Regions from separate parts of the Aeromonas sp. TS_SC_11 genome, predicted to be linked through region 2. Evidence: predicted binding sites of a transcription regulator. Region 2 holds the regulator's gene; each other region holds the start of a gene.
What was found. The regulator sigma-54, encoded in region 2, starts transcription at its own class of promoters, with help from an activator protein. The targets are predictions, from matches to a motif close to TGGCACNGTTTTNGCTT.

Region 1 (5,201 bases), 1.0 Mb from region 2:
CGACGCGGCCAGGATTGCCGTCTGACAACCCACTGCTGCTGGTATGTCTGCAGGCTTCCGAGGCGGCAGTATGACCTATACAACCGCTCTTATCATGGAGTGGTTGTCTTCCATCCTCTGGCCGTTGGCGCGGGTGAGCGGTCTCTTGATGGTGATGGCGGTGTTTGGCAGTCGGCTGACGCCAGCCCGGATCCGCATCGGGCTGGCGCTGGCACTGACCTTCATGATCGCCCCCTTGTTGCCTCCCATGCCCAAGGTTGAGCTGTTCTCCGTCGGCAGTTTTCTGGTGTTGACCCAGCAGCTGCTCATCGGCATTGCCCTCGGCCTGATGACCCAGTTTCTGATGGAGAGCTTCGTGATGGCCGGCCAGGTCATCGCCATGCAGACCAGTCTGGGCTTTGCGACCCTGGTGGACCCCATGAATGGCCAGTCTGCCCCTGTGGTAGGCCAGTTCTACCTGATGCTGGCAACTCTGGTGTTTCTGGCGGTAGATGGTCACCTCATCATGCTGCGCATGGTAGTGCTGAGTTTCGAGACTTTGCCGGTCTCCGATGCCGGGCTCACCCTGCCTGCCATCCGCAGTCTGGTCGGTTTTCTGGGGATCATGTACCAGGCCTCTCTGGTGATGGCGCTGTCGGCCATAGTCGCGCTGCTGCTCATCAACTTTGCGTTCGGTGTCATGACCCGGGCAGCCCCCCAGCTCAATATCTTCAGTATCGGTTTTGCGGTCAGCATGATGTCCGGTCTCTTCATCCTCTGGCTCACCATAGGCGGTTTTCTCGGTCACTTCGATTCCATGTGGGAGCGGGTGCAGGAGACCAGCTGCGAGCTGATTAATGTCCAGTGCTTCGGTGATCAGAATGGTTGATTGCGCGTGGCTTGATACCGAACAGCTTCACTTCCTCTGGAGGCGAGTGCCGCTGAGCTGCGTCCGGCGTTGCGGAGGTCAGCAAGATGGCTGATACCGATCAGGAACGTACCGAACAACCCACGGGCAAACGACTGCAACAGGCCCGGGAAAAAGGGCAGATTGCACGCTCCAAGGAGCTGGGTACCGCCAGCGTCCTGCTGGCAGCCGTTTTCGGTCTGCTGATGGTCAAGGAGAGTCTGGCCGGCGCCATGGTCAAGATCCTCACCATTGGCTTTACTCTGGACCGGGATCAGGCTTTTGATCCCAACGCCATGGGCGCCATGTTGCCGGCCTTGCTAAGGGAGCTTGTCTATCCGCTTGGCCTGCTGTTCATGCTGGTGGCCATAGCGGCTTTCGTCGGCAATACCCTGCTGGGGGGGATGAATTTCTCCTCCGAGGCCATGATGCCAAAGTGGAGCAAGCTGAGCCCGCTCAGCGGCATCAAGCGGATGTTCGGGGTGCAGTCCCTGATCGAACTGGTCAAGTCCATTGCCAAGGTGGTCTTCATCAGTTTGTTTGCCTGGTGGATGTTGTCGAGCCAGTTCAACCATCTGCTCAACCTCTCCATGGAGGGGTTTCCCGGGGGAATCATAGATGCGCTGGACCTGCTGCTGTGGATGCTGATCATCCTCTGTTGTGCTCTCATCCCCATAGTGGCCATAGATGTACCCTTCCAGACTTGGAACCACACCCGCCAGCTCAAGATGACCAAGCAGGAAGTGAAAGACGAATTCAAGGACAGCGAAGGTAAACCCGAGGTGAAGGGACGGATACGGCAGTTGCAGATGCAGATGGCGATGCGACGCATGATGGGAGATGTGCCAAAGGCAGACGTCATCATCACCAACCCGACCCACTACTCGGTGGCGCTCAAATACGACATTGCCAAGCCGGGTGCAGCGCCCAAGGTAGTCGCCAAGGGAACAGATGAGATCGCAATGAAGATCAGGGAGATAGCCAGGGAGTACAAGATCCCCATCATGCCGTCCCCGGCACTCACCCGCGCCATCTTTCACTCCACCGAGATTGGGCACGAAATCCCGGAAGGCCTGTTTGCCGCCGTGGCTCAGGTGTTGGCTTATATTTATCAGCTCAAAAAATTCCGTCGTGGCAGCGGCCGGCGCCCCAATCCGATCTCCAAGGATCTGCCCATTCCGCCCGAATTTCGAAAATGACAAACTTCTGACGCAGTCAAAATAAAATCATTTAAAATCAATGCATTGAATTGTTGGCTTGATGTTTGCTTTAATCTGACACCAGCAGTTTAAGATTGAGAAAAACGATGAAATTCCAGGCATCATTGGGCCGATTGAAAGAGCACAGGGGATTGCTGACCAAGGGGGTGGGGACACCGCTGCTGGTGCTGGCGTCTCTTGGTATGGTCGTGCTGCCCATCCCGCCGCTGATGCTGGATGTCCTCTTCTCCTTCAATATTGCGCTTTCCATCGTGGTCTTGCTGGTCGCCGTCTATACCCGCCGCCCTCTCGAATTTGCTGCCTTTCCAACCGTTTTGCTGCTCGCTACCTTGCTGCGCCTGGCGCTCAACGTGGCGTCAACCCGGGTGGTCTTGCTGGAAGGTCATAATGGCAGCGCTGCAGCCGGTCATGTGATCGAGGCGTTCGGCAACGTGGTGATCGGCGGCAACTATGCGGTCGGTATCATCGTCTTTACGATCCTGATGATCATCAACTTTGTGGTCATCACCAAGGGTGCGGGGCGGATCGCAGAGGTGAGCGCCCGTTTCACCCTGGATGCCATGCCCGGCAAACAGATGGCCATCGACGCGGATTTGAACGCTGGTCTCATCAACCAGGAAGATGCCAAAAAACGTCGTCAGGATGTGACCCAGGAAGCCGACTTCTACGGCTCCATGGACGGTGCCTCCAAATTTGTGAAAGGGGATGCTATCGCGGGCATCATGATCCTCTTTATCAACATCATCGGCGGTTTCATCATCGGCATGATGCAGCACCAGCTCACCTTTGGTGAAGCGGCTGAAATATATACCCTGCTTGCCATTGGTGACGGTCTGGTTGCTCAGATCCCCTCCCTGCTGCTCTCCATCGCCGCCGCCATCATAGTGACCCGGCAGAATACGGATCAGGACATGGGCACGGCGGTACTGGGTCAGTTGTTTGACAATCCCAAGGCACTGACCATCTCGGCCGGCATCCTGCTGATGATGGGGCTGGTTCCCGGCATGCCACATTTTGCTTTCCTGAGTCTGGGAGCCATCTCTGCCACCGGAGCCTGGTGGCTGCTGCGCCGTGAGAAACGTGCTGCGGCCAAGGCCGCCAAGGGCGAGCTGATGCCGGCTACTTCAGAGCAGCCTCATGAGCAGAAAGAGCTGAGCTGGGACGATGTGATGCCGGTGGATATTATCGGGCTGGAGGTGGGCTATCAGCTCATCCCTCTGGTGGATCGCAATCAGGGTGGTGAACTGCTCAGCCGGATCAAAGGGGTGCGCAAGAAACTTTCTCAGGAGCTCGGCTTTCTGGTTCCTGCCGTACATATTCGGGACAATCTGGATCTGGCGCCCAATCAATACCGCATCACCTTGATGGGGGTCAGTACCGGCGAGGCCAATGTTTACCATGATAAGGAGATGGCCATCAACCCGGGCCAGGTGTTCGGCCAGATCCAGGGCATTGCCACCCGGGATCCCGCCTTCGGGCTGGAGGCGGTGTGGGTCGCCAAGGAGCAGGTCTCCCAGGCGCAGACCCTGGGTTATACAGTGGTGGATACCGCGACAGTGGTCGCTACCCACTTGAGCCAGATCCTCTCCAACCATGCCGCCTTGCTGCTGGGACATGACGAGGTGCAGCAACTGCTCGACATGATAGGGAAGCACCAGAGCAAACTGGTGGAAGGATTGGTTCCCGAGGTCATCAGCATGGGTAACCTGGTGAAGGTATTGCAGAATTTGCTCAATGAAGGCGTGCCAATCCGTGATATGCGCACTATCCTGCAGACCCTGGTGGAATATGCCCCGCGCAGCCCGGACCCGGAAGTGCTCACGGCCGCCTGCCGTATCGCCCTGCGCCGCCTGATAGTGCAGGAGATTGCCGGCCCGGATCCCGAGTTACCGGTGATCACATTGTCGCCAGAATTGGAACGTATATTGCATCAATCCCTGCAGGCAGGGGGTGGTGATGGCGCTGGCATAGAGCCGGGCCTGGCGGAGCGGATGCAGCGCTCGCTGGTGGAAGCCACTCAACGACAAGAACTGGAAGGCCAACCGGCCGTGCTTCTGACATCAGGGATACTGCGCAATACCCTGGCGAAATTTGTCAAGAATGCCATTCCTGGATTACGCGTTCTGTCTTATCAGGAAGTGCCTGATGACAAGCAAATCCGCATCGTCAGTGCGGTAGGACAGAACTAGTTAGCGGAGATGACGGGTGAAGATTAAGCGGTTTTTTGCCAAGGATATGAGAACGGCGCTGGCTGAGGTCAAGGAGACTCTCGGGCCCGATGCCGTCATCATGTCCAACAAGAAAGTCACCGGAGGGGTGGAGATAGTCGCTGCTGTCGATTATCAATCCCAGGTTCCGGGACCCAAAGATGCGCCGGTTCGCCGTCAGTTGAACGATGAGAGCGTCAATATCTCGTCTGCCGGACGGCAGATGACGCGCCCTGTGCCCACCCCGGCCAAGGAACAGAACGAACACTATGCCGATACCCTGGCCGCGCTGCTGGCACGCCAGCAGAAGCTGAATCCATCCAACCCGGCCGGTCTCAACGGTGGGGCCCCGATGGCTGCTGCCGGATCCGCGCCTCGCACCCTGGCCGAACAGGGCCAGTGGGGAGCGGCGCCCGAGCCCGCCAAGCCCAAAGCCAGAGTGGCGACCCCGGGTCGCGCTCCCCAGCCTGCGCCGCGAGAGCAGGAGATGGAAGGGATGCGCAAGGAGATGGCCAGCATTCGCAAGCTGCTGGAGCACCAGATCTCCGGACTGATGTGGCAGGAAGTGGAACGCCGTGAACCTATGCGGGCCCTGCTCATCAAGGAACTCAAGAAGATAGGCTTTGATGATGCGTTTGCCGATCAGCTGGCGGGCCTTATCCCTGAGGATATGTCCATCCATCAGGCCATGGCCCAGTTGGCCGAGGTGCTGACCGCCCAGCTCAAGATCAGCGAAGACGACATTTTACGACAGGGTGGGGCGGTTGCCCTGCTCGGACCGACCGGGGTGGGCAAAACCACCACCATCGCCAAACTGGCGGCACGGTTTGCCATGAAGTATGGCGCCGAGCAGGTGGCGCTCATCACCACGGACAACTACCGGATTGG
Region 2 (5,201 bases):
CTCCAGCGGTGACCTCATCATCGCCATCTCCAACTCCGGTGAGAGCGACGAGATCCTGGCCCTGCTGCCGGTGCTCAAACGTCGCGGCATCCAGTTGATCTGCATGACAGGCAATCCGGCCTCCACCATGGCCAAAGAGGCCAACGTGCATCTGTGCATCAAGGTGGATAAAGAGGCCTGCCCGCTGGGCCTGGCGCCGACCTCCAGCACCACGGCTACTCTGGTGATGGGCGATGCACTGGCGGTTGCCCTGCTGGAAGCCCGCGGCTTCACCGCCGATGACTTCGCGCTCTCCCACCCTGGTGGCTCCCTTGGCAAGCGGTTGCTGCTGCGGGTCGGTGACCTGATGCATAGCGGCGATCTGTTGCCCCAGGTGGGGATCGATGCCACCATCAGCCAGGCGCTGCTGGAAGTGAGTCGCAAAGGTCTGGGCATGACGGCGGTCGTCAACGAAGAGGGTCTGCTGGCCGGACTGTTCACCGATGGTGACTTGCGCCGGATCCTGGATCTGCAGGTGGATATCCATCACACCTCGATCGCCAAGGTGATGACGACCAACTGTGTTACCGTTGGCCCCGAGATGATGGCGGCAGAAGCTGTCAAACTGATGGAAACCAGAAAGATCAACGGATTACTGGTGGTGGATGGTGACAAGCGCCCGCTGGGGGCCTTCAACATGCATGACCTGCTGAAAGCCGGAGTAATTTGATGCAAAACGTACCGACCCTTTATGGTCCGGTGACGCGCAGCCAATACGACAGGGCGGCGCAAATCCGCCTGCTGGTGTGCGATGTGGATGGGGTGCTCTCCAACGGCCTCATCTATATGGGCAATGACGGCGAAGAGCTGAAGACCTTCTGTACCCGCGATGGCGCCGGTATGCGGGCCCTGCTCAATGCCGGGATTGAAATAGCCATCATCACCGGGCGCAACTCCCGCATCGTCAGCGATCGGATGAAGAGCCTGGGAGTGCAGCATCTGGTACAGGGGGCGGATCAGAAGCTGCCCCACTTCGAGGCGCTGCTGACCAAGCTGGGTCTGGAAGCGTCACAAGCCGCCTATATGGGGGATGACACCATAGATCTGCCGGTGATGCAGGCCTGCGGGCTCGGCATTGCCGTGGCTGATGCTCATCCGCTGGTACTGGCCCGGGCCGACATGGTGACTCGACTGGCTGGCGGCGTCGGTGCTGTGCGTGAGGTATGTGACCTCATACTGCAGGCGCAAGGGCATGGCGATTATCAGCCAGAGGCCTCGGTATGAGCAGACAGACACTGTTGTTCGCCCTGCTGTTTCTGGTGGCGCTGGCCGCCTGGCAGATTGGTGATGTCGACCTGACGCCGGAGCCGACCACCAAGGCAGAAAACTACCAGCCGGACTTCACCGCCAGGAACCTGGTGACCACCCGTTTTGATGTCAACGGTCGACGCACAGAACGGCTGGAGTCCGAGTATGCGGAGTATTACCAGATCATCGAGCAGGCTACCTTCAACAAGCCGGTGGTCTACATGTTTGACAAGCAGGGTGAGGCCGAGTGGAAAGTCACGGCCGACACAGGTGTCCTCAATACAGATGACAACGTGATCCTGCGCGACAAGGTACATCTGGATGGCCTGCTGCCCACCTCCTTCATCTCCACACTGGATACCCCCTATCTGGAGCTGGATCTGGTGACTCAGAATGTGAGAAGCAATCAGCATGTCAGCATAGTGGGTAAGGAATTCCAGACCGAAGGCGTTGGCCTGAAGGGTCATCTGGAACGCAAATATTTTGAATTACTGGATCAGGGCCATGCCATCTATTTCAATGAAAAACGCTAATCTGGCCCTCGCGGCTTTGCTGCTGTGCGGCACCGTGAGTGCCAAAGAGTCCGACTTTGCCGAAAAGGTCTATGTGGATGCGGTCAGACAGGTGGCCGAGATGCAGGACAACCGCATCACCTTCAGTGACGATGTCATCATCACTCAGGGCACCATCAAGATTAAGGCTGACAAGGTGGTGGTGATCCGTTCCGGCGACAAAGGGGCCGAGGTCATGACGGCCTATGGCAAGCCTGCCACCTTCTTCCAGATCCTGGACAACGGCAAACCGGTCAACGCCCACGGCAACAGCATTCGCTACGAGCTGAAAAATCGCCTGGTGACTATTACCGGTAACGGTCAGCTCAAACAGGAAGACAGCCAGGTCAACGGTGACCTGATCCGCTACGACATCGTCAAACAGAAGATGATCGCCGAGAGCAAGGGGCCGACCCAGCGGGTCAAGACGGTGTTCCTGCCTGATCAGGTAGAGAACTTCGACAAGCCCGCCGACCAGAAGAAGCAGGGAAAATAAACCATGGCAGTGTTGAAAGCAGCCGGCCTGCAAAAAAGTTACAAGCGTCGCATGGTGGTCAGTGACGTGAGTCTGGAGGTGGGTACCGGCCAGATCGTCGGCCTGCTCGGCCCGAACGGTGCCGGCAAGACAACTTCCTTCTACATGATAGTGGGGCTGGTGCAGAGCGATGCCGGCCTCATCACCATCGATGATCAGGACATCAGCCAGCAGCCCATGCATATCCGTGCCCGTAACGGCATCGGCTATCTGCCGCAGGAGGCCTCCATCTTCCGTCGTCTGTCCGTGTTCGACAACCTGATGGGGGTCATGCAGACCCGTAAGGGGCTGAGCCGCGAAGAGCGTGAAGACAAGGTCGAACAACTGCTGGAAGAGTTCAACATCACCCATATCCGTGACAACCTGGGTCAGAGTCTGTCAGGGGGGGAGCGACGCCGGGTCGAGATCGCCCGCGCGCTGGCGGCTGAGCCGCGCTTTATTCTGCTGGATGAGCCGTTTGCCGGGGTCGACCCCATTTCTGTGATAGACATCAAGAAGATCATCCAGCATCTGAAAGATAGAGGCCTTGGTGTCTTGATCACCGACCACAACGTCAGGGAGACTCTGGACGTATGTGAGAAGGCTTATATCGTCAGCCACGGCAAGATGATCGCCGAAGGTGCACCGGCCGAGATCCTTGCCGATGAACAGGTCAAGCGCGTCTATTTGGGCGATCAATTCAGTCTATAGTAAGGGGGCATCTCTTCATTTCCTTTGACGACTGCCTCGCTGAACATAAGGATATCCCGACGTAGATGAAGCCGACATTACAGTTGCGTCTCGGTCAGTCCCTGACCATGACGCCGCAATTACAACAAGCGATTCGTCTGCTCCAGCTCTCCACCCTGGAACTCCAGCAGGAAATTCAGCAAGCGCTCGATAACAATCCTTTGCTTGAGCAAGAGGAGAATGACGTTCAGGAGACCAGCCCGGAAGAGCCCGTCGACGACAGCCAGCTCGACTCCAGCGATGCCATGGCCCAGGATCAGATGCCGGACGAACTGCCGGTAGATACCACCTGGGAAGATGTCTATTCAGCCGGCACAGCCCAGAGCGCAGGCCCCATCCACGATGGGGAGGACAGCGTCTATCAGGGGGAAACCACCGAGAACCTGCAGGACTATCTGCTGTGGCAGATGCGCCTCACCCCGTTCAGCGATCTGGATGCCGCCATTGCGCTGGCCATCATAGATGCTATCGATGACTCCGGTTATCTGACCGTCTCTCTCGAAGATATACAGGCGGCGGTGAGCAGCGAGGATGTCGAGGTGGAACTCGACGAGGTCGAGGCCGTGCTCAAGCGGGTGCAGCATTTCGATCCGGTCGGCATCGCTGCGCGCTCGGTGCAGGAGTGTCTGCTGATCCAGCTTGGCCAGTACGCTCCTGAACTGCCCTGGCTCAATGAGGCCAGGGAGGTGATCAAGGAGCACATGGACTTGCTCGGCAACCGTGATTACCGCACCCTGGCCCGCAAGACCAAGCTCAAGGAGAGTGACCTCAAGGAGGTGCTGGACCTTATCCAGCAACTGGAGCCCAGGCCGGGTAACGGCATCATACAGAGTGACTCCCAGTACGTGATCCCGGATGTCACCGTCGTCAAGAAGGGCAACAAATGGGTCGTCGAACTCAACCCGGATTCTGCACCGCGCATCCGGGTCAACGAGACCTATGCCGCCATGGCCCGTCAGGCGCGTACCAGCCAGGATACCCAGTTCATTCGCTCCCACTTGCAAGAAGCCAAGTGGTTCATCAAGAGTCTGGAGAGTCGCAACGACACCCTGCTCAAGGTGGCGACCTGTATTGTCGAGCAACAACAGGGCTTTTTCGAGTATGGTGAAGAAGCCATGAAGCCCATGGTGCTCAACGATATCGCCGAGGCGGTGGAGATGCATGAGTCGACCATTTCCAGGGTAACGACCCAGAAATACATGCATACCCCCCGCGGCATCTTCGAACTGAAGTTTTTTTTCTCCAGTCATGTGAACACAGAAGGAGGAGGAGAGTGCTCATCGACCGCAATTCGCGCGCTGATCAAGAAGCTGGTGACGGCAGAGAATCCCGCCAAGCCGCTAAGTGATAGCAAGATCGCGGATTTGCTGGCCGAACAGGGTATTATGGTGGCGAGACGCACGATCGCAAAGTACCGTGAATCCTTGTTGATCCCGCCATCCAATCAGCGCAAACGCCTGGTTTAGGCAAAACAAAAGGAAGACGTTATGCAAATTAACCTGACCGGACACCATGTCGAGATCACCGAAGCTCTGCGTGATTATGTGAACAACAAATTTGCCAAACTCGAGCGTCACTTTGACCACATCAATAATGTTCATGTGGTGTTGAGCGTAGAAAAACTGAACCAGATCGCCGAAGCCAAGCTGCATGTCAGCGGTGGTGAGGTGTTCGCCAATTCACAGCATGCTGATATGTATGCTGCGATTGATACCCTGCTGGACAAGCTGGATCGGCAGATCATCAAGCACAAAGATAAGTTAAATCAAAAATAACTATGCAACTTGAACACATACTGAGTCGGGGCTGCACCAAAAGTGCGGTCCCTTGTACCAGCAAGAAACGCGCCCTCGAGATCATCAGTGAATTAGCCGCTGAGCGCTTGGGGACCTCTCGCCAGACACTGTTCGAGTGTTTGCTGGCACGAGAAAAAATGGGCAGTACCGGGATCGGTGCCGGTATCGCCATTCCCCACGGCCGGATCGGTGACGAGTTTCCGCCGACCGCCATCCTGATGACCTTCGCAGAGCCTATCCCCTTCGACTCCATCGACAATCAACCGGTTGACCTGCTCTTTGCCCTGCTGGTGCCGGAAAGCG
Region 3 (5,201 bases), 1.1 Mb from region 2:
GCTGGTGCTGATGAATCCGGGGTCTATCTGTTTTCCACGGGGAGAGCTGGCGGCAACCTATGGCCGGTATGAGACGGGCGTGTTGAGCATCCATGCCTGTGCGGACAGCGAAGAACTGTTGAGGCTGGTGTTATAGGTTGGCGACAGGCAGAGCTTGCGCGAGGGGGGAGCGGAAAGGGATCAGGCCTTGATGCCGAATGAGCGTGTGCCGGAGCGGGTGTTGCCCTTGGCGTCATAAGTCAGGGAGTTGCGATCCCGCAACTGGCTCAAAAAGCTTGCCAAGCGGCGGTTGGAGACGATGCTGAGCTCGAGCAGGCGACCATTCACATCGTTTTGTTCCTGACAGGCATCGAGTTTTTCACGCAGGGTAGTCATCTGCTCTGGAAAGGCCGACAGCTGCTGTTGCAGTTCGGGCAGCCGGGCCAAGGTCTGGTCCAGCACTTCAATATCTGCAAGCAGTTTCTGCTTGCGCTCTGCCAGCTCAGGCAGCGCCAATGCTTGGTGCTGCTTGAGCAGGTTGAATTCCTCCTCCAGCAAACCTTGCATCCGGGAGAGATATTCGTCTTGGGTGTGCAGCAGCGAAGGTAAATCCATCATCCGAGCAGCTTGTCCAGAGTGGATTCAAAGCTGAACATCTTTTTGGCTACCGCCTCGCTGTTGACCTGGTATTCACCATTGGCCACGGCTTTCTTCAGACTCTCGACCCGGCTTTCATTGCCGGTGGAGGCTGAGTTGAGGTTTTTCTGCATCTGTTGCAATTGCTGCGCCTCATTGGTCAAGGAGACGGAGTCTGTCTTGACAGTCGCCGCACGGTTGTCGGGAGACGAGGTCGCTTGTTTGGTGTTGGCACCCTGGCTGTTACCGGTGTTTTGCAACCGATTATTCGCCAAGTTGTTGATATTGTTAATAGCCATAGTGTTTACCTTCGTCTGCTTTGCTGTTCGCTTACCTGTTTATCGGTGACCGTCGTCAGAACTTTAGAAAAAAATAACCAGAAAAACATATCAGAAGGGGACCACGACAGAGCCGACTGCGCTGACTTTCCCTTGCACTGTTTTTCCTGAACGAATATTGACGAGGCTGATCATGTCTCCGAAGCTGCCATCTTGCAAGGCTCGGGCCATGGTTTTGATTTGCATGCTGCTGTTTTCTGCACTGAGTGTGACCTGGTCGCCTTTGCAAACCACGCAGACTTGGCTGAGCCGTATGGGCTGACCCGGCTTGAGTTCCCGTTTGCTGCGTACTCCTATCAGGGGGGCCTGATCGCTCAGATAATCACCGCGGATCTGGGTCTGATCCTGATAGGCCAGCGTCAAGACACTCTCACTGAGTATGTCGCCCTTGGCTACCGGGGTAGCCACGGTCACATAGGGTTTCTGGATGCTGACGCGCACCGGCAAATAGAGGTCCCAAGGTTTTTCTTCCTCGCATTTGAGGTAGACGGTGGTGTTACGACGCACCTCCATCCTGGCGGGAAGGCTGATGGTAAGATGCTGCTCGCAGCGGCTCAAAGGTAGTCTGTCATCAATGGAGGCAGCTTGCACATGAGCCTGGGCATCGAGTGGAATATCGAGCTGGCCGAGCACAAACTCTTGCGCCATTTCTTGCAGATAACTGGTCACCTCGGATGCCGTGGCGTGAGATATGCCGCAAAACAGCAGTAAGATGAGGAAAAGTCTACTAATCATTTTCTCTCGCAGGCCGATAAGTTGTTCACGCATATCACCATATTTAACTATGCTTGCTTCAGAATTCGTTTGTAGTGACATCGATAGTCTGACGCAAGCCAATACGCATGCATGATTAATGCCAAGCGTTTTTAGGGAGTGTTTATGGCCAGTATTATGGACTCGGTCAACCAACGTACCCAGCTGGTGGGACAAAACCGGTTGGAGCTGCTGTTGTTTCGTCTCAATGGACGTCAAAGATTTGGCATCAACGTATTTAAAGTGCGTGAAGTGCTGCAATGCCCTCCCTTGACCGTCATGCCAAAGCTCAACTCCTGTATTCGTGGCGTTGCGCACATCCGTGGCCAGACCATTTCGGTGATTGATCTCAGCATGGCGGTGGGCAAACGTCCCATCGAGGACCTGAGCAAGTGTTTCATTATTATTTCCGAGTACAACCGTTCAGTTCAGGGCTTCTTGGTGCATTCGGTTGAACGCATCATCAACATGAACTGGGAATCCATTCTGCCGCCACCCAAAGGGGCAGGGCGCATCAACTACATGACTGCGGTCACGGAGGTAGACGGCGAGCTGGTGGAGATCCTGGATGTTGAACGTATCCTCAACGAAATCTCCCCGGTGTCGACTGAAGTAAGTGCCGAGTTGGTGGATGCCAGTGTTGAGCACAATACCCATGGTCGTCCCGTACTGGTAGCAGATGACTCTTCTGTTGCTCGCAAGCAGGTGCAGCGAGCCCTTGAGGCGATTGGCGTGCAATGTGTGCTGGCCAAGGATGGGCGTGAGGCACTCAACATGTTGCTGGAGATGGCCAAGAATGGCCCCATCAAGGATCAGATTGCCTTGGTGATCTCGGACATCGAGATGCCAGAAATGGACGGTTATACTTTTACCGCAGAGATCCGTAACAATCCCAATCTCAAGGACTTACATGTTATTCTGCACACATCCCTCAGTGGGGTGTTCAATCAGGCCATGGTGCAGAAAGTCGGTGCGAACAATTTCATCGCCAAATTCCAACCGGATGAGTTGGCCAAAGCCGTACAAGGCGCACTCTAATCAAGAAGAACAAACTGCATGAAGACACTTTCGGACGACTTATACAAACAATTCAGCAACTTTCTGGCAGTACAGAGCGGAATCGTGCTGGGTGACAACAAACAGTATCTGGTCAAGAGTCGGCTTTCACCCTTGATGACTCAGTTTGGTATTGAGAGTCTGTCTGATCTGGTTACTCGAGCGATGAGTGTGCGTGAGCGTGACCTGAAAATGGCAGTGGTTGATGCCATGACTACCAACGAGACCCTCTGGTTTCGCGATACTTACCCCTTTCAACTACTCACTGACAAGCTTTTTCCTGAACTGGGCAAGAGTGGCCGTCCGATCAAGATCTGGTCGGCTGCCTCCTCGTCTGGGCAGGAGCCCTATTCCATCGCCATGACGGCGCTGGAACAGCAGGTCAAGAAGCCGGGTACCTTGCCCGGTGGCGTGCAGATTGTGGGCACCGATATTTCCAGCACCATGCTCAATCAGTGCAAGGAAGGGGTGTACGACAGTCTGGCGCTGGCTCGTGGTTTGTCACCTGAGCGCAAAAAATTGTTCTTCGAACCTTATGGTGACAACAAGATGCGGGTGGTGGAACGTGTCAGAAAATTGACCACGTTCCGGCCACTGAACCTGCTGGAGAGCTACAGCCTGCTCGGCAAGTTTGACATCATCTTCTGCCGCAACGTGCTCATCTACTTTGCGCCGGAAGTGAAGTCGAAGATCCTCAATCAGTTCGCAGCCAGCCTCAACCCTGGTGGTTATCTGATGCTGGGGGCCTCAGAGTCACTGGCTGGTCTGACCGATCGGTTCGAAATGGTCCGTTGCAATCCTGGCATCGTCTACAAAGTCAAATAACCCCGCTTAAAATCCCTCTTTGGCACACCTCTTGCTAATAATTTATCAAGCAGGAGGTGTGCTATGGCAATTTCATTCGACAAGGCATTCGGGATTCACCAATACACGCTGGGCGTTCGTTCCAAGCGTGCCGAGGTGCTATCCAGCAACATTGCCAACGCAGATACCCCGGGTTTCAAAGCCAGGGATATCAACTTCTCAGAGGCATTGGCACAGGCCCAGCATCAGCAAGGGTTTGGTATGGCCACCACCAGTGAGAAGCACTTTGCCTTGCAATCGGATGCCCCTGGTCTGATGCAGTACCGCAATCCCCTGCAGCCGGATACCGGTGATGGCAACACGGTTGACGTGCAGCAGGAGCGCAGCGAGTTCTTGCGCAACAGCCTTGAGTACCAGACCTCCCTTGAATTTATGAACGGCAAGATCAGTGGCCTGTTGAAGGCCTTGAAAGGAGAACAGTAATGAGTTTGTTCAAGGTCTTTGACATTGCAGGCTCGGCCATGAGTGCACAGTCTGTTCGACTCAACACGGTGGCCAGCAACATGGCCAACGCCGACAGCGTCAGCTCCAGCGTGGAAAAAACTTACCATGCCAGGCGGCCAATCTTTGCCGCTCAACTGGATCAGGCGATGTCAGACAAGCAATCATCGGTCGGGGTCGAGGTGAAAGGGATTGTCGAGAGCAAGGCCCCCTTGCTCAAGGAGTACAACCCCAACCATCCCATGGCGGACGATGATGGCTATATTTTCAAACCCAACGTCAACATGGTTGAAGAGATGGCGGACATGATCAATGCCTCGCGCAGCTATCAGACCAATGTGCAGGTTGCCGATTCTGCCAAAAAAATGTTGCAGCAGACTCTCAACCTCGGCAAGTCCTGATAGGGGTAAGCACAGATGGCAGATACAAGTAGTGTGAACGGCATCAGCCGTACCACAACCCAGACCACTGATACGACGACGGCCCCGAAGAAAGAGCTGGATCAGGCGTCTTTTCTGAAGTTGCTGACCATGCAGCTTTCCTATCAGGACCCGTTCAAGCCGGTGGATAACGCTCAGATGTTGTCCCAGATGACCTCCATGTCGACTTCGGAGGGGATCAATAGCCTGTCAACCCAGATGGGTAATCTCAACACTCTGATGACCTCAAGCCAGGCGCTGCAAGCTTCTGCGCTGGTGGGGCAAAATGTGCTGTTGCAGAGCAACGTTGGTTTTCTGGAAAACGAGGGTTCCATTGGCGGTGTTGTGGCTGTCGGCGTCGAGAACAAGTACACGAGCGTCAAAATTACCGTAGAAGATGAGAAGGGGCAGGTTATCAAGGAGTTTGCTCTGGAGGGCGATCAAAAGGGGAACGTTGAGTTTACCTGGGATGGCAAAGACAAGAACGGTGAGCCCGTCGCGTCAGGCAAATATGTCCTCAAGGCCAACGGTAACAACTCGGAAGGAAAGTCGGAAAGCATCGCTACGTTTGCTTATGGCAAGGTTGATAGTGTGGTCTTGGGTAATGGAACTAACCCGACACAGCTCAATCTGAAAGGCCTTGGCACAACAACCCTGAACAGTATCCTGCAGATTGCAGGAGCGACCACCACACCACCAACCACCACGCCTACAG
Region 4 (5,201 bases), 980 kb from region 2:
ACCTACATGAAAATGCTGGGCGCTGGCCTTTCGGCCGGCCTTGGCGGCAAGTTCTACCAGCAGGTGATCCTGTTTGAAGACAAGGCCAGGTTCGATGCCTTCGTGACCAAGGGCTGGGAGGCGACCTCAGAGGTGGGGGCGGTAGCGGGCAAGGAGAGCGCCGGACTCACCGCCAAGTACAATGGCGGCATGGCCATCTATCAGATCGGCGAGACGGGGCTGCTGCTTGATGCCAGCATCTCGGGATCCAAGTACTGGGTGGACAAGGATCTGACTGAAAAAAGCCGATAATCGAGTCGTTATCAGCTGGTCACAGCAGGTAATGGTTTTGCCATGACCTATTCATGAAGGCCCGCATAGTGGGCCTTTTTCCTCTCTCTGGATTAGAGGGTCTGATAGACCCGTTTGCCTTTGAACATGGTCCACAGCACCTTGGTATCCTTGATCTGCTCGCTCGCAACCTGCTCCAGATTGCGATCCAGCAATACCAGATCAGCACTCTTGCCTACGCTGATCGATCCTGTCTGTTTCTCCTGTCCAATCACCTTGGCGGCGTTGAGCGTGTAAGCCTGCAAGATAGCCTGGCGGCTGATCTGCTCGCTGGCGGGGGGCAGCAAGCCAAGTTCGCCCTGGCGGGTGATCGCGGTATATATCGCAAGGAAGGGGTTGGGGCTGGATACCGGCCAGTCACTGGCACCGGCGAGAATGGCGCCGCTTTGCAGCAGGCTGCCTGCCGGATAGAGACGGGCCAGCAGGGCAGGGGGCACTTTCCCCTCCAGCAGCATGGTGGTCGCCACGTTTTTCCCGGCCCACAACAGTTGCATCGACGCAGCCACATTGAGTGGTTTGAAACGGGCAATGCTGGCCGGGCTCACCACTTCCAGATGCGTGATGCTGTGCAGCAGGTGGCGATCCTGATTGTGGGCCCGTGCATAGGCGATGGCATCGAGGGATTCACGGACGGCCCGATCGCCGATAGCGTGGAAATGAGCGATCAGTTGATGGGCATCCGCCGTGCGGATCAGCTCGTTGAAGCGCTGCTTGTCCAGATCGTCTCTGCCGCTGTAACCGGGGCGGTTGAGATAGGGCTCGCTCAACTTGGCGGTCTGGGATGGAAACTCGATAACTCCATCTTGCAGGATCTTGATCCCCACCAGTTTGACATCCGGGGCATCTTGGAACTGCCGCTGGAGCGCCAGGACGTCATCAATGATGGCGGGAGAGGCGTTGATCCCCACCAGAGCAAGGGCGGATACATGCCCGGTCAGCTTGCCTTCCCGCGATAGCATGCTGTATGCCGGCAACAGGCCGGTGTCACGGCGATCCGGCTCGGCGTTGAAGATAGGCGCGAGGGGGCGAATATTGCTGATAGGGTCCATCCAGGCGGTAATGCCAACCTGATTGAGCTGCTTGGCAGCGGTCATGATGGCACTGGCAATCGTCTCGTCGCTGACCGGTGGCAGGGCTTTGAGGATGGCATCCCAGCCGCCTTCCGAGGCAAAGCCATTCAGCTTGCCGGATGGGGTGAGGCCAAAATTGCCTTTCAGCGTGGCATAACGACTGGCAAGGGCCTCGCCATCAATGCCTGCCTTGCGCAGCATGGCCTGATTGGCCCAGCCGGTGTGGGCATCCGATCCGGCCAACACTACGGGGATTTGCTGGTATTGCGGACCATTGAACACCTGATCGAGCAGGGGTAGCTGATGCCAGTAATCGAGCGAGACATTGCTGTATAGCTGCACGTCACCGAGTGTCAGACGGGGGTCATCCTGGCTGCTGGTCAGAAATTGTTGCAGTTGCTTAACCTGACTCATTGCATCGGGAAAGTTAACCGTCATGGCCTGAAATCCGGCAAAGGCCGCATGCACATGACTATCGATGAGCCCCGGCATCAGATACTTTCCTTTCAGATCAATCTGGTTGGCATGGCTGCCGAGCCGGGCACTGACCTCCTGGTAACTGCCGACCGCCACGATCTTTTTACCTTCAATACCGACTGCCTCCGGGTGAGGGGTCGCCGGATCGCCGCTGTAGATGGTGCCGCCAAAGATCAGGGTCTGGCTCTGTGACTGGGCATTGGCTGCCATCGGAAGGCTCACCAGCAGGCTGGCAAGAAACAGCGTTTTGACATTCATGGGCATGACTCCGTCGCTTCGGCGCCCGAAGGCACCGAAGAGGGTGAATGGAAATGGGGTATCGGCTTATGGGTTGATAAGCGGGATACAGATATCAAACACGTAATGATCCCGGTCGGGGTCAGTGCCCGCGTGGTATTGCTCGTAACACGGACGGTCGTCGCAGCTCAGCCCTTTGCTCACCAGCCAGCCAAACGCTATCTCCCAAGTGGTGACCAGTTGATCACCGCGAGCGATAAACTGGCATACCGCATAGGGGCCAGCGGCGATGGTCTGGGTGGTCAACTGGCGCCCTGCATGGATCTCGGGATCCAGCTCAATGCAAACGTCAGTACGGCAGCGCGTCTCATCGGTGATGTCAGGAATATCCCAATAGAGACTCAAGGTGCCTGCCAGTGTCATCGCCTCGTCTGACGCGAACAGTGCGAGTAAATCCCGATGGGCTTGCTCGCAGGTCTCTTTGCCATAGGGCCCCATACGGCGCATATACGCAACGCGCCGGGTAGGCATCTGCTTGACGCTCGCCCCCTGCAGCAGACCCTGGTGTTCAGTGACCGGGTGCATGACCAGGCCATCATAGGTTTCAAAGGGAAGGGGATCGTTTCCAATCTTGCTTTTCCAGTTTCCCCCTTGTTGCTGGCGGTATTCCGAGGGGCTCATGGCGAAGTGCAGGCGAAAGGCTTTGGCGAAATTCTGGGAGCTGGAGAACCCGGCTGCGATCGCAAGGGTGGTGATATCGCTCTGCGGTGCGGCCAGCAAGCGACGGGCCGCACGTTCCATGCGCAGGCGCCGGGTAAAGCCGGCGATAGTCTCTCCGACCATCGTCTTGAAAATGCGGTGAAAGTGAAAGGTGGAGATGGCGGCCGCCGTCGCGACCTCATCCAGACTGGGATTGTGATCCAGATGCTGGCTTATGTAGTCCATCGCCTTGAACACAGGTTTGCGATAATCCAGAGATGACTCCTTGCCAACCATTAAAAGTGGGCGTCAACACCGGATTTAATCAGAGCCATCAGTCCTTGTCGAATCCGCCTGCTCTGGTCTGGCCACGCATCCTCACGCCACTCCTAACGCATTGGCACTCTAATTGCTTATTGGATGCCAGCGTCAATGATTTGTCTGGGGATGAGATATGGAAATTAGTGCAAGCAGCCTGATGCAAGAGATGCAGGCTCTCAAGGTTGAAGCTGGCGCCACGCCGCTGACTCAGCCTGGTCGTCAGGTCACCTCTGACTTTGGTCAGTTGCTGCAGCAGGCGCTCGGCAACGTCAACGAACTGCAAGGCGCCGCCAATGATCTGCGCACCCGTTTCGATATGGGTGACAAGTCAGTCGATCTGTCCGATGTGATGATCGCCGGCCAGAAATCCTCTATCGCCTTCGAGGCTACGGTGCAGGTGCGCAACAAGATGGTCGATGCCTACAAGACCATCATGAACATGCCGGTATAAGAGATTACTGAATATCATGCACATGTCAGCAATAAGGACATAAATCGTGGCTACTGACCAAAATGGCGAACTGCTGATCAACGAGGAGAGCTCCGCTGCCCTCGATGAGAACGAGCAAAAGAGTTCAGCTCTCGGCTTCCTGTCCAACACGGATGTGCTGCGGCAAATTACCCTGATCCTGGGGCTGGCCATCTGTCTGGCGATCGCCGTTTTCATCCTGTTGTGGGGCAAGGAGCCGGACATGCGTCCCCTTGGCACCTACAGCACCCAGGAGCTGGTCAAGACCCTGGACTACCTTGACGCCCAGAAGATCCCCTATGAGGTGGATGGCAAGAGCGTGCTGGTCAGCGCCGAAAAATATGCCGATATCCGCCTGCGCCTGACCCGCGCCGGCCTTGCCACCAATACCGATGCCAGCAACGATGGCGAGTCCATCCTGCTCAAGGATTCCAGCTTTGGCGTCAGCCAGCGCATGGAGACGGAGCGCCTCAAGTTAAGCCGCGAGCGCCAGCTGGCGAGCGCCATTGAGCAGTTCCAGAACGTGGCCAAGGCCCAGGTACTGCTGGCCATTCCCAAGGACAACGTGTTCGCCCGCAACGAGCGCAAACCCAGTGCGACCGTGGTGCTGAGCCTCAAGGGCAATGCTCTTGGTCAGGGGGAAGTGGATTCCATCGTCGACATGGTCGCCTCCGCCGTACATGGCCTGGAGCCGACCCGTGTCACTGTGACCGATCAGAACGGTCGCCTGCTCAATTCCGGTTCGCAAGATCCTGTCTCTGCCCAGACCCGCAAGGAGTTTGCGATGCAGCAGAAGCAGGAAGTGGAATACAAACAAAAAATTGACGCCATCCTGATACCCGTACTGGGTGCCGACAATTATACGGCGGAGGTTGACCTCTCCCTCGACTTCTCCCAGCAGGAGCAGACCCGCAAGACCTATAACCCGGACCTGCCTGCCGTGCGTTCCGAGATGACGCTGGAAGAGAACAGTGCCAGCGGCAGCAACGGCGGTGTGCCGGGTGCTCTCACCAATCAGCCACCCGCTGCCTCGAATATTCCCGAGGAAGCCGCAGGCGGGGATGGCGGAGCCGCCTCTTCCTCTGGTCGTTCCCGCAAGGAAGCAACCCGCAACTTCGAACTGGATACCACCGTCAGCCATATTCGCCGCCAGATGGGGGGCATTCGCCGCATGACAGTCTCGGTAGCCGTGGATTACAAGTCCATCGCCGGTGCCGATGGCGCCGTCACCCGTGAGGCCCGTTCCCAGGCCGAACTCGATACCCTGCGTCGTCTGTTGAGCGGCGGGCTTGGCTTTGATGTGACCCGCGGTGATACTCTGGAAGTGGTCGCCATTCCGTTCAACCGGCCAGAGCTTGAAAATGTGGCCGACGCGCCCATCTACGAGCAACCCTGGTTCTGGCGTGCGGTGCGCATCGCGGCCTCGGTGCTGGTCATCATAGTGTTGATCGTCACAGTGGTACGCCCCATGCTCAAGCGTCTGCTTTACCCGGATGCACGACCGGAAGGGGATCTGGATCTGGACAACAGCATAGTGCTGGGTGGGGATGACGAGCTCAGTCTGCTGGCCGCTCAGGCCGAGTCCGAGCCGGTATTCG

Region 1: flhA (flagellar biosynthesis protein FlhA) is a predicted target of sigma-54. The motif match lies at 2,140-2,156, and genes of this name have one in related genera.
Region 3: flgA (flagellar basal body P-ring formation chaperone FlgA) is a predicted target of sigma-54. The motif match lies at 1,796-1,812, and genes of this name have one in related genera.
Region 4: fliE (flagellar hook-basal body complex protein FliE) is a predicted target of sigma-54. The motif match lies at 3,212-3,228, and genes of this name have one in related genera.

What each region holds. Positions count from the first base shown of each region.
Region 1 covers NZ_CM170470.1:4,457,405-4,462,605, reverse strand. Annotated here, with positions in the region: gene fliR (flagellar biosynthetic protein FliR) at 71-868, shown strand; gene flhB (flagellar biosynthesis protein FlhB) at 955-2,085, shown strand; gene flhA (flagellar biosynthesis protein FlhA) at 2,193-4,295, shown strand; gene flhF (flagellar biosynthesis GTPase FlhF) at 4,312-5,201, shown strand, end outside.
Region 2 covers NZ_CM170470.1:662,680-667,880, reverse strand. Annotated here, with positions in the region: gene AC1P02_RS03135 (KpsF/GutQ family sugar-phosphate isomerase) at 1-709, shown strand, start outside; gene kdsC (3-deoxy-manno-octulosonate-8-phosphatase KdsC) at 709-1,263, shown strand; gene lptC (LPS export ABC transporter periplasmic protein LptC) at 1,260-1,820, shown strand; gene lptA (lipopolysaccharide transport periplasmic protein LptA) at 1,807-2,334, shown strand; gene lptB (LPS export ABC transporter ATP-binding protein) at 2,338-3,063, shown strand; gene AC1P02_RS03110 (RNA polymerase factor sigma-54) at 3,129-4,568, shown strand; gene hpf (ribosome hibernation promoting factor) at 4,590-4,877, shown strand; gene ptsN (PTS IIA-like nitrogen regulatory protein PtsN) at 4,880-5,201, shown strand, end outside.
Region 3 covers NZ_CM170470.1:4,326,943-4,332,143, reverse strand. Annotated here, with positions in the region: gene yfcE (phosphodiesterase) at 1-136, shown strand, start outside; gene AC1P02_RS19995 (flagella synthesis protein FlgN) at 181-597, opposite strand; gene flgM (flagellar biosynthesis anti-sigma factor FlgM) at 594-914, opposite strand; gene flgA (flagellar basal body P-ring formation chaperone FlgA) at 1,005-1,610, opposite strand; gene AC1P02_RS19980 (chemotaxis protein CheV) at 1,833-2,744, shown strand; gene AC1P02_RS19975 (CheR family methyltransferase) at 2,763-3,587, shown strand; gene flgB (flagellar basal body rod protein FlgB) at 3,651-4,049, shown strand; gene flgC (flagellar basal body rod protein FlgC) at 4,049-4,468, shown strand; gene AC1P02_RS19960 (flagellar hook assembly protein FlgD) at 4,484-5,201, shown strand, end outside.
Region 4 covers NZ_CM170470.1:4,472,154-4,477,354, reverse strand. Annotated here, with positions in the region: gene befA (beta cell expansion factor BefA) at 1-291, shown strand, start outside; gene AC1P02_RS20680 (amidohydrolase) at 384-2,135, opposite strand; gene AC1P02_RS20675 (AraC family transcriptional regulator) at 2,202-3,110, opposite strand; gene fliE (flagellar hook-basal body complex protein FliE) at 3,268-3,585, shown strand; gene fliF (flagellar basal-body MS-ring/collar protein FliF) at 3,632-5,201, shown strand, end outside.